Linked DNA regions of Halotia branconii CENA392. Each later gene encodes a partner of the first gene's protein in a complex. Links are inferred from orthologs where the notes say so. Each region holds a gene or a part of one and is shown on either strand. Other genes may lie near its edges. The genes, in order: rpsG and tig.

What was found.
Region 2: the proteins of rpsG (region 1) and tig are in contact, whole or in part, in a crystal structure (PDB 3GTY), measured with the Thermotoga maritima proteins. The link is inferred for Halotia branconii CENA392 from one-to-one orthologs. Residues at the interface, in WP_004081843.1 of Thermotoga maritima: Lys34, Lys52, Lys55, Glu59, Arg62, Gln63, Glu66, Asn67, Lys69, Val71, Arg95, Ala109, Lys110, Lys111, Gly112, Arg113, Pro114, Glu117, Glu121, Ile124, Ala125, Tyr127, Asn128, Asn129, Thr130, Gly131, Lys135, Asp139, Arg142, Met143; in WP_004081061.1 of Thermotoga maritima: Glu122, Val124, Val129, Leu130, Tyr133, Glu188, Gly259, Ile262, Tyr263, Glu266, Ser270, Glu273, Gln274, Glu277, Arg308, Gln311, Ile312, Ser315, Tyr316, Glu325, Arg329, Arg336, Leu363, Phe366, Trp367, Arg373, Leu377, Arg381, Leu384, Glu387.

Annotation. Positions count from the first base shown.
Region 1 is NZ_CP124543.1:588,934-596,379, forward strand. Bases 2,661-5,448 are described here. They hold rpsG (30S ribosomal protein S7), read right to left. Parts: upstream 4,396-5,448; coding sequence 3,925-4,395; downstream 2,661-3,924. Other genes in these bases: fusA (elongation factor G), read right to left, coding at 2,661-3,806; rpsL (30S ribosomal protein S12), read right to left, coding at 4,753-5,136; QI031_RS02655 (HesB/IscA family protein), read right to left, coding at 5,244-5,448. Outside these bases: rpsJ (30S ribosomal protein S10), read right to left, coding at 16-333; tuf (elongation factor Tu), read right to left, coding at 476-1,705; more of fusA, read right to left, coding at 1,728-2,660; more of QI031_RS02655, read right to left, coding at 5,449-5,585; QI031_RS02660 (cupin domain-containing protein), read right to left, coding at 5,756-6,175; QI031_RS02665 (phosphodiester glycosidase family protein), read right to left, coding at 6,513-7,446.
Region 2 is NZ_CP124543.1:873,701-881,200, reverse strand. Bases 4,659-7,500 are described here. They hold tig (trigger factor), read right to left. Parts: upstream 6,868-7,500; coding sequence 5,449-6,867; downstream 4,659-5,448. Other genes in these bases: clpP (ATP-dependent Clp endopeptidase proteolytic subunit ClpP), read right to left, coding at 4,659-5,160. Also shown: QI031_RS03895 (GntR family transcriptional regulator), read left to right, coding at 1-768; QI031_RS03890 (glycosyltransferase family 4 protein), read left to right, coding at 885-1,991; QI031_RS03885 (alpha/beta fold hydrolase), read right to left, coding at 2,115-3,035; ATP-dependent protease ATP-binding subunit ClpX, read right to left, coding at 3,112-4,452; more of clpP, read right to left, coding at 4,462-4,658. UniProt on the Bacillus subtilis protein: Involved in protein export. Acts as a chaperone by maintaining the newly synthesized protein in an open conformation. Functions as a peptidyl-prolyl cis-trans isomerase.

The DNA.
Region 1 (7,446 bases):
CTGACCACTGACTAATTACAATTTGACTTCAATATCTACACCTGAGGGTAAATCAAGTTTCATCAAAGCATCAATAGTTTTAGAAGAAGGCTGATATATGTCTATAATCCGACGATGGGTACGGGTTTCAAAGTGTTCTCGCGAATCTTTATCTACGTGAGGCGATCGCAGTACGCAGTAGATTTTGCGTTTTGTTGGTAAAGGAATCGGTCCTATAGCTGTAGCGTTAGTCCGGTTAGCCGTGTCTACAATCTTCTCGCAAGATGTATCTAATAAACGACGGTCAAAAGCCTGTAAACGTATTCTAATCTTCTGCTGCTGTAGAGTTGCCATCTTTAATTTTCTAGGTTCTGATATTAAGGGTACAGGTTACGTACATAAAGCTGTAACCTGTCATTTTATTGGGAGAGGGAAGAGAAAGGAGCAGAAAGGGTTTTGTACCATCTCTACTCCTTTATTATCGGGGCAAAAAGTGCTATTTCAAGATTTTGGAGACAACACCAGCACCGATGGTACGACCACCTTCACGAATAGCGAAGCGCATTCCTTGCTCGATTGCGATCGCATTAATTAGTTCTACTGTCATTTTGATGCGATCGCCTGGCATTACCATTTCTGCTTCGCTGCCATCATCAGAAGTGAAAGCTTTGATAGTGCCAGTTACATCGGTTGTCCGCACGTAGAACTGAGGACGATAGCCAGAGAAAAATGGAGTTTTGCGACCACCTTCTTTTTCGGTCAGTACGTACACTTCACCTTCAAATTGAGTGTGAGGTGTAATCGAACCGGGTTTAGCAATTACCATACCCCGTTCAATGTCAGTTTTTTGGATACCCCGCAGTAGTACACCTGCATTATCTCCAGCCATACCTTCATCAAGACTCTTCTTAAACATCTCGATTCCAGTAACAGTGGTGTTGCGAGTATCTCTAATACCCACCAATTCCACTGTATCGCCGACTTTTACCTTACCGCGTTCAATCCGACCGGTAGCGACCGTACCCCGACCTGTGATCGAGAATACGTCTTCTACAGCCATTAGGAAGGGCTTATCAACAGCGCGATCAGGTGTGGGGATGTATGAATCTACAGCATCCATTAATGCATAGATTTTATCTACCCACTCATCTTCTCCCCGTTGTGTCTTGGCGTTAGTAGTCATTTTTTCCAGTGCTTTGAGACCGGAGCCTGTAACAATGGGGATATCGTCGCCAGGGAAATCATAGGCACTTAATAGTTCCCGGACTTCTAGTTCTACTAACTCTAGTAGTTCAGCATCATCTACCATGTCTTCTTTATTTAAGAAGACAACTAGACTAGGTACACCCACCTGCTTTGCTAACAGGATATGTTCGCGGGTTTGGGGCATGGGACCATCAGCAGCCGAAACCACAAGGATTGCACCATCCATTTGGGCAGCGCCGGTGATCATGTTTTTCACATAGTCAGCGTGTCCGGGGCAGTCTACGTGAGCATAGTGCCGATTACTGGTTTCGTACTCAACGTGGGCTGTATTGATGGTAATACCCCGCGCCTTTTCTTCGGGTGCGTTATCGATTTGATCGTAACCTCTACCAACCGCTTGACCAAGAGCCGCTAAGGTCATGGTAATAGCTGCTGTTAATGTAGTTTTACCATGATCAACGTGGCCAATAGTACCGATATTAACGTGAGGTTTATTCCTTTCAAACTTTGCGCGTGCCATGAATGCTCGTTTCCTTTTCTAATTAAGCGTTCCCTTTGCTTTTTGCAATGATTGCCTCAGCCACGTTGCGAGGCACTTCTTCGTAATGGCTAAACTCCATAGAGAAGATACCCCGACCTTGGGTCTTCGACCGGATATCAGTGGCATAACCAAACATTTCTGCTAATGGGACTTTAGCAGTTACTTTGGCAAGACCATCATCAGATCCCATGCCCTCAATTTGTCCACGACGTGAATTGAGGTCGCCCATAACATCCCCAAGGAAGTTTTCGGGAACTTCGACCTCAACTTTCATCATAGGTTCTAAGAGAGCTGGTGAGGCTTTCATTACTGCCTCTTTCATCGCCATTGAGCCAGCGATTTTGAAAGCCATTTCTGAAGAGTCTACATCGTGGTATGACCCATCAATCAGTGTTGCTTTGACATCAATCAGTGGATAACCGGCTAAAATACCCGATTCGCAGCTTTCTTTCATTCCTTGTTCTGCGGGGCCGACGTACTCTTTGGGTACGCTACCACCGACTATCTTGGAAACAAATTCAAAACCGCTACCAGGTTCTCCTGGCTCCAGATCAATAACAACGTGACCGTATTGGCCTTTACCACCACTTTGACGGATGAATTTCCCTTCTATTTTGGTGACGTGCTTACGAATTGTTTCGCGATATGCTACTTGCGGCGCACCGACATTTGCTTCCACTTTAAATTCGCGTAACATACGGTCTACCAGAATTTCCAGGTGCAGCTCTCCCATTCCGGCAATTACCGTTTGGTTGGTTTCCGGATCAACGTGGACACGAAAGGTTGGGTCTTCTTCTGAGAGAGATTGCAGAGCTTTGGAGAGCTTATCCATGTCATTCTTAGTTTTGGGTTCAACCGCCACTGAGATTACAGGCTCAGGAATAAATAGAGATTCCAGAATTACTGGCGATGCTTCATCAGTAATAGTGTCACCTGTTAAGGTGTCTTTCAATCCTAATGCTGCTCCTAAATCTCCTGCCCGCATTTCATCGACATCAAGTCGTTCATCTGCTTTCAAAATCACCAGACGAGAAATCCGTTCTTTCTTGTTCTTGGTAGCGTTGAGGACATAGCTACCTTTTTTCAGCACACCAGAATAAACGCGAACAAAGGTTAGGCGGCCATAAGGGTCAGCCATAATCTTGAATGCCAGCGCTGACAAAGGTTCGTCATCATCAGCCCGACGCTCTACAGTTTCGCCATTCGGCAGTGTGCCTTGAATTGGTGGTACTTCAGTTGGCGCAGGTAGATAATCTACAACTGCATCCAACATCAACTGTACGCCTTTGTTTTTGAATGCAGAACCACAAAGTACTGGTACAATCGTTCCCGCCGTTGTACCTTTACGCAGAGCAGAACGAATTTCCTCTTCTGTAAGTTCTTCTCCCTCGAAGTACTTATTCATCAGATTGTCATCAGTTTCCGCCACAGCTTCTATCAGCTTGGTGCGGTATTCTTTTGCTTTTTCTTGCAATTCTGCTGGAATTTCTGTTTCTTCAATATCAGTTCCTTGATCGTTGTTGTAAATATAGGCACAATTACGTACTAGATCAACGATTCCTCGGAACTCAGTTTCACTACCAATTGGTAGTTGAATGGCAATAGCATTAGCCCGCAGGCGATCGCGCATTTGCTCGTGAACTCTATAAAAGTTCGCGCCTGTACGATCCATTTTGTTAACAAAAGCGATTCGAGGCACTTTATAGCGGTCTGCTTGTCGCCACACTGTCTCTGATTGCGGTTGCACACCGCCCACAGAACAAAATACTGCGATTACACCATCCAACACGCGCATGGAACGTTCAACTTCAATTGTGAAGTCAACGTGACCTGGAGTATCGATAATGTTAATTTGATGATCTTTCCAGCTGGTACTGATAGCAGCAGCAGTAATAGTAATTCCCCTTTCCCGCTCCTGATCCATCCAGTCGGTTACGGCAGTTCCTTCATGAACTTCACCAATTTTATGAATTATGCCAGAGTAAAACAATATTCTCTCGGTTGTCGTTGTCTTGCCCGCATCTATATGCGCCGCAATACCGATATTGCGTACTCTCTCTAGCGGGATCGTACGTGCCACAGTAGCCTCCTATAGTTTTTGCCTCATGATATCTTGTATATTACTCTTTGTTAAGATTCTATACTTTTACGGAAAACCGTCTTGGTTTTTGTAAATTCGCGATATATCGCTTTTTCCCTTAGTAACGATAATGTGCGAAGGCTTTGTTGGCTTCCGCCATCCGGTGTGTTTCTTCGCGTTTACGAATTGCGTTACCGCTTTCATTGGCTGCATCCATTAACTCGTTAGCTAACTTACTGGCCATTGTGCGGCCTGGTCTCGACCGAGAAAATTGTACTAGCCAACGTAGCGCCAGAGTAGTACCCCGATCTGAACGTACTTCCATTGGTACTTGGTAGGTTGCCCCACCAACTCGGCGAGCCTTGACTTCTACTAAAGGTGTGGCATTTCGCACTGCTCTTTCAAAGGTTTCCAAAGCAGCGCTGCCGGTACGTTCTTCAATAGTTTTTAAAGCATCATAAACAATACGTGCGGCTAGAGATTTTTTCCCATGATGCATAATTCGCCGGATTATCATGCTCACAAGGCGACTGTTGTATACAGAGTCAGGCGGAACTGGCCGCCTTTGAATAACACCACGACGAGACATACTTCAACCTTTAATGCGGATTTGGCAACGAAATTATATGCTATCAGACACTGGATCTTTAGGCAGCGATCGCTGTCTAGACTTAGTTAATTTTTCTCTACAGTTGCAGCAAAGGTGAGCTATGGTCTGGCTGCTTGCAACTGGACATACAAGGCAACAGCATTTAAAAGCCTTATATTTGGGATTAAAATGCTGTAGCACTGATCGGATACTACTTAAAAATTACCTACACTTGCTCACTTAACTCAAGGGTGTAGCTGGATTTTATTGAAAAAGTCAGCACAGCTAGTTTTTGTTTCTTCGCTCACACTTTTAGAGAACGGTTAATCGCATCAATCACGATTAATCGTCTCTGTTTTATTTTGTAGCCTCTTTTGGGCGCTTCGTTCCGTACTTGGAACGTCCTTGTTTGCGGTCTTTGACTCCGGCTGTATCTAGCGTGCCACGAATAATGTGGTATCTTACGCCTGGTAAATCTTTAACCCGACCGCCACGAATCATTACCACAGAATGCTCTTGCAAGTTGTGGCCAATTCCGGGGATGTAAGCTGTGACTTCAAATCCAGAAGTAAGCCTGACTCTCGCTACTTTACGTAGAGCTGAGTTAGGTTTTTTCGGTGTAGTCGTGTATACTCTAGTACAAACACCCCGGCGTTGTGGGCATTGCTTCAGAGCTGGAGACTTGGTTTTCTGACGCGCTTTCTCGCGTTGATTATGTATGAGTTGCTGTATTGTTGGCATGAGTTACAGCGCGTGAAGCTGCTTAGTGGTCTAAGTTTTAACAAATCCTGATTATATCTTTTTTTTTAACTATATGTCAAATTATTATGTTATTTTTAAATTTTTTCTCAATCAATAGCATTTGGTGCAGTGATAGAGAAAGAATTACCACAGCCACAGGTGGCGATCGCCTGGGGATTATGGAAGCGAAAACCACCGCCTATCAAGTCTTCTGAATAATCTACGGCCAAACCGTTGACGTAATCTAAGCTTTCAGCATCTACGACTACTTGAATGCCATTCAAGTCAAAAACGCGATCGCTAATTTCTACTGTTTCATCAAAAGACATATCATAAAACCAATCGTAACAACCACCCGCTTTAACCGCTAATCTAAATAAGATATTTGGCTGTTGGTTTGACTTTAATCTTCTGATTTCATTTGCCGCTGTTTGACTTAGATTAATCATAAAACTTGTTTTGGCAATTCAAACCCCATCTTAAAAAGTATATCGCACTAAATATCCCCACCTAAAATAGGCAGGGATACTTGACGTGCTGTGATTAATTCAGATAATTTGCACAAAAAAATATTTAATTTTTAGCTCCCAATTGTAGCCCTATGAATATTATATCAGTTTTAATTTCCGGTACGGGCATAGTCGTCTTGGTAGCGGATAATATCATCTTCGCCCAAGTATTCGCCATTTTGCACTTCAATTAAAACTAAGGAAATTACGCCAGGATTCTCTAAACGATGAGATGTACACTGAGGTACATAAGTTGATTGATTATTGCCCAACAGAATTTCTTGCTCGCCACAAGTTACCCTAGCTGTACCAGAGACGACAATCCAATGTTCGCTGCGGTGGTGATGCATTTGCAGACTGAGACGGTGTCCTGGCTTAACTTCGATACGCTTGATTTTATATCCACGCCCTTCTTCCAACACAGTAAAAGAACCCCAAGGACGTAGTTCAGTTGCAGCAACGCCTCTGGCAGTGAGCGCGGTGGGTAGGGGCAGAGTGTTAATTTGTGTGGTTTCTTGATATTGAGCCATAGTTACCTCATTTAAAGACATAACAAACCGTCATTATTCTTAACAACTGATGGAAAAATCTGGCGCAATCTTGCAACCGTGAAAATCAGCAATTCAATTCCACCTTGCTAAAGATAGCAAAATCAGACTTTGTGGTGTAAAGAATTACTACTAAAACTGTCGAGTCTACATCAAGTCTTCATCCAGCAAAATGGCTGCTTGTTCTAAACTTTAAAAAATGATTGGAAATGAGAAATGGGGAATGGGGCATGGGGCATGGGGCATGGGAGATTAATTATTATTTGTTATTCTCCCCTGCTCCCTGCTCCCGTGCTCCTCTGCTCCCCTTGCTCTTCATTCATTGCTTTTGTTGTAGGAAAATCCCAATGCCGTTGTGGACACGAGCAGCGGTATTAGGAGAACGGTCGAGTAGTTGTCCTCCTAGATAAAGACTGGTAGAGCTACCACCGTCTAAATTTAGGGCATTTACACAACCTAAAAGCTTCATCAGTTGAGCATGTTCTGCCAAATTAGGGCCTGCCCCACCAGCGCGATTATGCACCGCAGCAATCATTAGTGTGCCTGTTGCAGTTGTACAAATACCGCTACGAATAGCTTTTTCGGCAATAAAAGCATCGCTAAATTTCTCGCTTTTGGCATCAAGGACAATTTGATTGTTTTGTACTAACAATGGCCCGGCTCCGACAATGTAAGGGTAACGGTTAAAGTCAGCAGGGGTAGTGTTACTAGAAATACTGACTGTAGTACCAATTGGTAACTGTGATGCAGTACTAGCAGCATTTTTGCGTAAAGTTAATAGATAGCCATCTGGGGGAATAGGAACGGCAGTTTCACTAGCTTTACCTCCTGGTAACTGTTGGATAATTTGGTTTTTGTTAATTACAAGAATAATTTCGTTGTCACTCAGGGGCGTATAACTAGCTCCCCAAGCTGGAGTGTAGCGGGCAATACCACTTTGTACGTAGCCGCTGTTGAGAAACAAAATTGGTAATTGCAGGTTGTTGGGAGCAACTAAAGTTTCTTGTAAAGTCAGACGACCGAAATAAAATTGTCCAGAATCATTCCAGGCGATCGCGCCCCGATTAAGAATAGGGCCTGATAACCATTGATTATCTCGACGAATTGCACCTAAGGGTAATTTATTATTGCGGTTAAAATAACCACCATTAATTGCCGCTGCTGCTAAGTACTGCTGTGCTGTTTGAATTAAGGGCGCAATACCTGTTAAAGTATCGGAATTTGCCCGAATAGGTTTTAATGTAATTCCAACT
Region 2 (7,500 bases), 280 kb from region 1 along the record:
GGCATTTATGTCCGCGCTCAAGGTCATGAGGGTGGTAGCAAGCTGCCATCACCAATCCTCAGACAACATCCTGACGAAGCCTATACAGTTGTGCAGCAAGCACTTGACGAGCTACTGTCTCACGGATGTTCACTCAATCAAGCTAGGGAGCTATTTTTAGCAGAGATTGACTGGCGCTTGCGTTGTAGCGCCCAAGTCCTGGTTGCAGTCCCATCTTATGACATGGGTGCTGGTGAATTAATGGTGTATGAATTAGAAGCAGCCCTCAAAATACCAGTACAACTGGTAGCAATGGAAGAATTAGCCGCTGTGTTAGATAAAACTAACTCAGCTACGGTGGTTACTAGTAGATATTTTATTGGAGATGTAGAAGCGATCGCTGCTCCTAAAGCTGTACGTGTGATACCTTTGGATATCTATGATTACACTAAAGAACTCAATTTGCTCAAAACCCTACCCAAGGAAAACTGTGTAGGCATAGTTAGCCTCAGTTCAGGAATCGCCAGAGCCGCAGAAGTAATTCTCCACGGCTTACGGGGAGATGAACTATTAGTGATGACTGCTCAACCCAAAGATGCTTACAAACTTCATGCGATCGTCAAGCGGGCTGAGGTAATTATCAGCGATCAAGCTTGCTTTGCGACTGTACAGGCGGCAGTGCAAGCATTTGTTGAAGATATTATTCGTCCACCCAAATTGATTAAGGTTGAAAATTATATCGGTACAAATTCGATTAATTTGTTAAAACGAGAACTGGGTTTGAGTTAACCCATAATCAAAGATTATAAAAAGCAAAAAGTTTGTTAAATGTCACAGATTTCAAAAATTTTTGAAACTCATACAGATTCACAGTTTACCAGATTCTGTAAAATATACAAAAACTTGTGAAGATTCTACATATTGGAGCTTCGGTATCCCCTCAAGTAGTAAATGGCATTAATTATGTTGTTTGGTCAGTTGCTCAAAGTCAAGTTTGTCTAGGACATAACGTCAGCATTCTGCTTAATAGTAAACCTCCAGACTCTACTAAAGATTTTGTCAAAAAAGCGGGTATCAATCTGCTTTATATTCATAGTAATCATGGAATATATAACAAACAAGCATTAGAGAACTTACTAAAATATTGTGTCATAGACATTGTTCATTTTCATTCAATATTTATGCTTAACCAAGCCAGCTTATCAGCATATTTGGTTAAACAAAAAATTCCTTACATTGTAACACCACATGCAATAAATCCAGAGTTTCTGAAGAGAGGTTGGTTGAAAAAGTGGCTTTATGGATGGTTAATTGAAAAACCTAGATTGTTAAAAGCATCGGCAATCACAGCAGTCACACTAGGAGAAAAAAGAGCTATACAAAATTATGTTCCTAATTACAAAGGAATGATTTCTTGCATAACTAATCCTGTGAAATTTGAAGATTTTTCCAATATAAAATGGAGTGGAAACACAACTAAGAAAAAACTTGTTTATTTAGGTAGATTCGATGTTTTCCATAAGGGTATTGATATTTTAGTAGAGCTTGCTAGTTTGTTAACACCAAACATTGAAGTGCATTTATATGGAAAAATAGATGCTAAAACTAGCAATTGGTTGAAGCGCATTCAAAATAGTCTTCCTGCAAATATGTATTTTCACCCACCAGTATTTAAAGCAGAAAAAAATAAAATATTGTCCCAAGCAAGTATGTATATCCAAACTTCTCGCTGGGAGGTATTTGGAGTATCAATTGCAGAAGCAATGTATCTGGGATTGCCTTGCGCTATCATGCCAACAATGAATTTAGCTGAGATATTCAAAGAACATGATTTAGGTTTAATTCTACCTAGAAATCTAGAAGAAGCAGCTAAATTACTAGTACATACTTTAAACCAACCAGATATTTTACATCATTGGTCAAAACAAGCTCATTTGTTTGCGAAAGAAAATTTTCAACCCCAAAAAGTAGCGATTGAATACTTAAAACTTTATGAAGAAGTCTTGCATTGATTTTTTAGTTAAAAATAATACTTCAATTAACGTGAGTTCAACGGCTTTAAAAACCCCACTTCCATTAATTTGTTAAAACGAGAACTACTTATACCGTTTCTTTGTAAAGCTGCGCCAAACTCTTTAAACTGCTTGTATTTCTGGTACAGAAATTTGCAAAAACTCTCGCACTCGCTGCATATAAGTTGGTGCATCCTCCAACATTGGGAAATGTGCTGTATTGGGAATCATTGCAAACTCAACTTTGTCATTCAGTGTAGCTGCTTGACGACCCATCTCGGCTGGAATAATTTTGTCATACTCCCCTGCTACCAACAAAGTCGGTACTGTCAATTTAGTAAATTCGCTTGGCATTAATTCAGACTGCGCTTTACTCACTGAAGTAAAAATTGTGCCTAAGGCTGCATCATAATCTGCTTCCAGAAAATCTTGTAAAAACGCCTGACGTTCAGCAGCTAGTATAGGACTATACAAAAATCTCGCCATAAACATCCGGTCAACAAATGGTATTTTTCCCAACCATTTGGGACGGAATTTAACTACATAGCCACCAAATTTATGAAAAGCTGCAAAAGCTTTTTCGTCATACTCAAAAATACCGCTACAAGTCAAAATTCCTCGTTCCACTTTTTCGGGATAGCGATTGAAGAACAAAGTGGCGATAGATGCGCCCATTGAGTGGGCATTAATGTAGATACGCAAAAGATGCAACTTATCTAGTAAAGCTGCCAAATCCTCAGCATATTCTTCCAATTCATAGGTTAACTCTGTAATTGCCTCTGATTGTTCCTGAAAAGATTGAGAATCAACAACAGCTTCACTAGCTTGGACTATGGTTGGCTTACCACCAGAACGCCCAAATCCCCGTAAATCGTAAAGTAAACAATCGAAATGTTCTACTAAAGCTTCAGCCGTACTTCTCCAATACCTAGCTGAACCAGCCCAACCGTGGATAAAAACCATCACTGGTTTTGCCAAGGAAGTGGATGGTTTTTTTATCCATTCGTAGTAATGCTCAACTCCACGAACGTTAATATAAGGCATGTATCTTTTATGATTTGTTAATTACCAGTGGTCGATTGTAGTTTGTTTTTTGCTATTGACCACTGACTAATGACAATTATGCTGATTCTGGCTTCGGTAGTGAAGATGGATGCATGATTAGTTCGGCTGTCGAACGTTTCTCAACCATTTCCCGCGTTACTGTGCAGCGAGTTACATCCTTACGGGATGGTAACTCATACATCACATCCAGCATCAATTCTTCCACAATACCTCGCAAAGCTCTAGCGCCAGTTTTGCGGCGGTATGCTTCTTGAGCGATCGCCCGCAAGGCATCTGGTTTAAAATCTAATTGGACGTTATCCATCTTCAGTAGTTTTTGGTACTGTTTGACCAAGGCACTACGTGGCTCGGTGAGAATCGCCATTAGCGCTTCTTCATCCAGTGGATCTACTACTGCTACCATTGGCACTCGCCCAATAAATTCAGGAATCATGCCAAATTTCACCAAGTCATCCGGTTCCAAATAGCGGAGAGTATCTGCGGTTCGCTTCTCTTTCGACTGTCCTTCTCCAGGCTGAACAAAACCTATTGACTTTTTGCCTGCTCTCTGCTCTACAACTTTTTCTAAGCCGACAAAAGCGCCACCACAGACAAACAGAATATTGCTGGTATCAATCTGGATGCAGTCTTGATAAGGATGCTTACGTCCTCCTTGGGGTGGGACATTGGCAACTGTTCCTTCTAGCATTTTCAGCAAAGCTTGCTGTACGCCTTCGCCAGAAACATCGCGTGTAATTGAGGGATTTTCACTTTTGCGAGCAACTTTGTCAATTTCATCGATATAGATAATGCCTCGCTGGGCTTCCTCTACATCTAAATCTGCCACTTGTAATAGTCGCAGCAAAATATTCTCGACATCTTCCCCTACATACCCAGCTTCTGTTAATGTCGTGGCATCGGCAACAGCAAAGGGAACATCAAGGATTTTTGCCAGAGTTTGTGCTAAGAGAGTTTTGCCACAGCCTGTTGGCCCAATTAACAAAATGTTAGACTTTTGCAGTTCTACCGCGTCATCTGCTCCACCTTTGCCATTACCTTTTGACTGAAGGACTGCCAGCCGTTTGTAGTGATTGTAAACCGCTACTGACAGTACTTTCTTGGCTTCATCTTGACCAATAACGTGGTCGTCTAGATAGTTCTTAATCTCTCTTGGTTTAGGTATTTGATTAAAAGAGAGACTGGAAGAACGGGTGCGACGTTTTTCAGGTGGTTCTGACTTTGGTGCTGGTTGCGACGCAGCGCCATTTGTGTCAAGTAGCTCCTCATCTAGTATTTCATTGCACAAGTCAACGCATTCATCACAGATGTAGACTCCCGGCCCTGCGATTAATTTACGCACCTGCTCTTGAGACTTGCCACAAAACGAACATTTTAAATGGGAGTCGTACTTAGACATACCAGCCTCTTATTTCAGAATGGTGACGTTTTCCCCTGCTGTGGGAAGATTTTGTCTGGAGATAACTTGATCTATCAAACCGTAGTTTTTAGCTTCTTCTGCCGACATAAAAAAGTCGCGCTCAGTATCCGCTTCAAGTCTTTCTAGGGGTTGACCAGTATGATAAGCCATTAACTGATTCAACTTACTCTTAATGTAAAGAATTTCTCTAGCTTGAATTTCTATGTCAATGGCTTGACCTTGAGCGCCTCCTAGTGGTTGATGAATCATAATACGGGAGTCAGGTAAAGACATCCGCTTACCCGCAGTTCCTGCTGTTAATAAGAATGCCCCCATACTAGCGGCTAATCCAAAACATATAGTAACAACATCAGGACGGATTTGCTGAATTGTATCATAGATTGCCATACCTGCGTAGACGGAGCCACCAGGAGAATTGATGTACAGTTGAATATCTTTCTCTGGATCTTCAGAGTCCAGAAATAGTAACTGAGCAACAATTGCATTAGCAATATTATCGTCTATGGGTGTTCCCAAAAAGATAATTCGTTCTCGCAGTAGGCGGGAGTAGATGTCAAAAGCTCTTTCTCCCATGCCGGATTGTTCTACCACCATCGGGACGATGTTGCTAGGACTACTGAGGTGGGAGTAGATATCTACTCGACTATAACTGCTAATGGGGTAGTTTCCCGACTGCGATGTAACCATAAAAGCACATTTGAGAATAAATGAGGACAGAGTTGACAGCAGCGAGAGCCGCCTTTTTCAAGAATGCGATTTCTATTTGAAGTATGTGTTAACCATTATGCCTCATCCATATTCTTCTCGTGTAACACCGTATCAAGCTAAGGCGATAATAAATGCCTTAGTTTACTGAGGATTTTGTAAATATCTAGCCTAAATTAGTCCTAATTGCTGAGTCTTAAGTAAGAATTTTTAACATATTTAAGACTCAGCACTACACTTATAACTGAAAATTTCTGCTTAGGGGAATTTTCATTCTGTGGTATCTGATGTACTTTGTTCTTCAGTCTGAGGTTCTGTTATCTGTGACGTTTCAGTTTCTGCATCTTCGGCAGCACTCAAAGAACCTTCAGGTACAAGCTCAATTGTGGAATTGTCTAACAGCCAATCAATGATTTTTTCTGTTAGTAGCTCGTTTTCCACTACTGATTGCAGTCTGTCTTCATCAATATCTTGGTCTGAGTACTGCTCCAACAGTTCTGTAACTCTAGCTTGAACTTCTTGGGGTGTCACCTCAATAGATTCACGTTTACTGACTTCCCGCAGTCCCATAGACCGTTTCAGGCGTTCAATGGCCTCATCGCGCGATCGCTCTCGTAATTGAGGAATGATATCTTGGGTAAATAGTTTTCTCACATCCAGTCCCTGTTGAGACAACCGGACTGCTGTTTGTGTCAGCATTGTGTCTATTTCTTGCTCAATCAGTGTTGTGGGCAAGTCAACTTCCACATGCTTCAACAGTTCTGCTAATAAAGCTTCCTGCTTATTAGTTTTAGTTTTTTCTTCAGCCTCTTTTTGATATCGCTCTTCTAAAGAAGCGCGCAATTCATCCAAGGTGTTAAAATCACTGACTTCCTGAGCAAAGTCATCATTTAATTCCGCAAGTTCTTTTTCTTTAAGTTCTTTGAGTGTAACGGTGAAAATTGCCGCTTTACCCGCTAATTCTTCGTTAACATAAGGATCTGGAAACTGAGCCGGAATTTCTCTGGTTTCTCCAGGATTCATCCCCACCATGCCAGTTACAAAACCTGGAATAAATTTATCTTCCTGCAAATCTAGTTGAAAGTCGCTTGCTTCGCCTCCAGGAATTGGTGTTGGTTCGGCTGTTTCATCTTCACCTTCAACTTTAGAGAGTAAACCTTTAAAATCGACTACAGCAACATCACCAATTTGGGCTGCACGTCCTTCCACAGGAATCAGTGTTGCTAATCCTTCACGTTCTTGGTTGAGAACGTTTTCTACTTGGGTAGGGTCATACTTAATTTCCTCTGCTTGAGCTTGCAAACCCGTGTACTGCACCAAGTTAACTTCTGGCTCTACATCAACCGCAGCAGAAAAAATTAGGGGCTTTCCTGGTTCATAATTATTTATTAATTCCTCAAACGAAGTACGCAATTGCGGTTGACCAATTGCTTGGATGGCTTCTTGTTTGACTGCTTGCTCTACGCCATCTTGAACTAGTTCTTCCAGCGCTGCTGCCTTGATTCGAGCTGTGCCTAGGCGTTGTAGCAATATCTGCCGAGGCACTTTGCCTTTACGAAACCCAGGAATATTGGTAGTACTAGCTAAATTTTTAATTACCTGCTCGTAAGTTTGCTTGGTAATTTCTGGCGTAATCTCTATTTCCAGCCCTATTTGACTGGCGGGAAGTTTTTCCTGGGTAACTTTCATACTTCGGTTCTATTTTTTGGTATTTTTTACTCCAAGTACATACAAGACGCGATTTACCGCTTCTATAGATTGATGTCTCTTGGTTATGATAGGAGATGCCCACAAGGCAGATCACAAAAATCCAAATATTTATGGATGAGTGTCCTTCAGTAGAGATCCAGTTTACTGCCAATGGCAAAGGACTTGATACTTTACCGCAATAACTTAACCGATTGCATCTCTAAACTTCTAGTAGTTCTTGCGCTTTTCATTGCTGAGGACTCAAAAATCCCTTAGATGTGATTCTGTGAAGATTTTTAATCCCCCTAAAGGGCAATGCTAAATGGACTTATTCATCAGAAGACTAACACCGTGATATCCTAGTTATCAACCAACAGATTTTGTTTCTCATGTTGTACTGTTGGGTTTGCTTTGATTATGATTACCCAACATGGCTATTGAGGTAACGTGTAGCCACCTTTTTAGCTGTACTGGCTTCATTACATTTGGATCATAGTACATCCACTATCTAGGCAACCTGCTCTACAGGTTAAATATTTATTTAATCAAACTGGAGATTTGGACAACGCCAAAACACAAACACCTCAATTTTTTTCACTTAGTAGGGGTTTGTTGTATAATAGTTTATGCTTT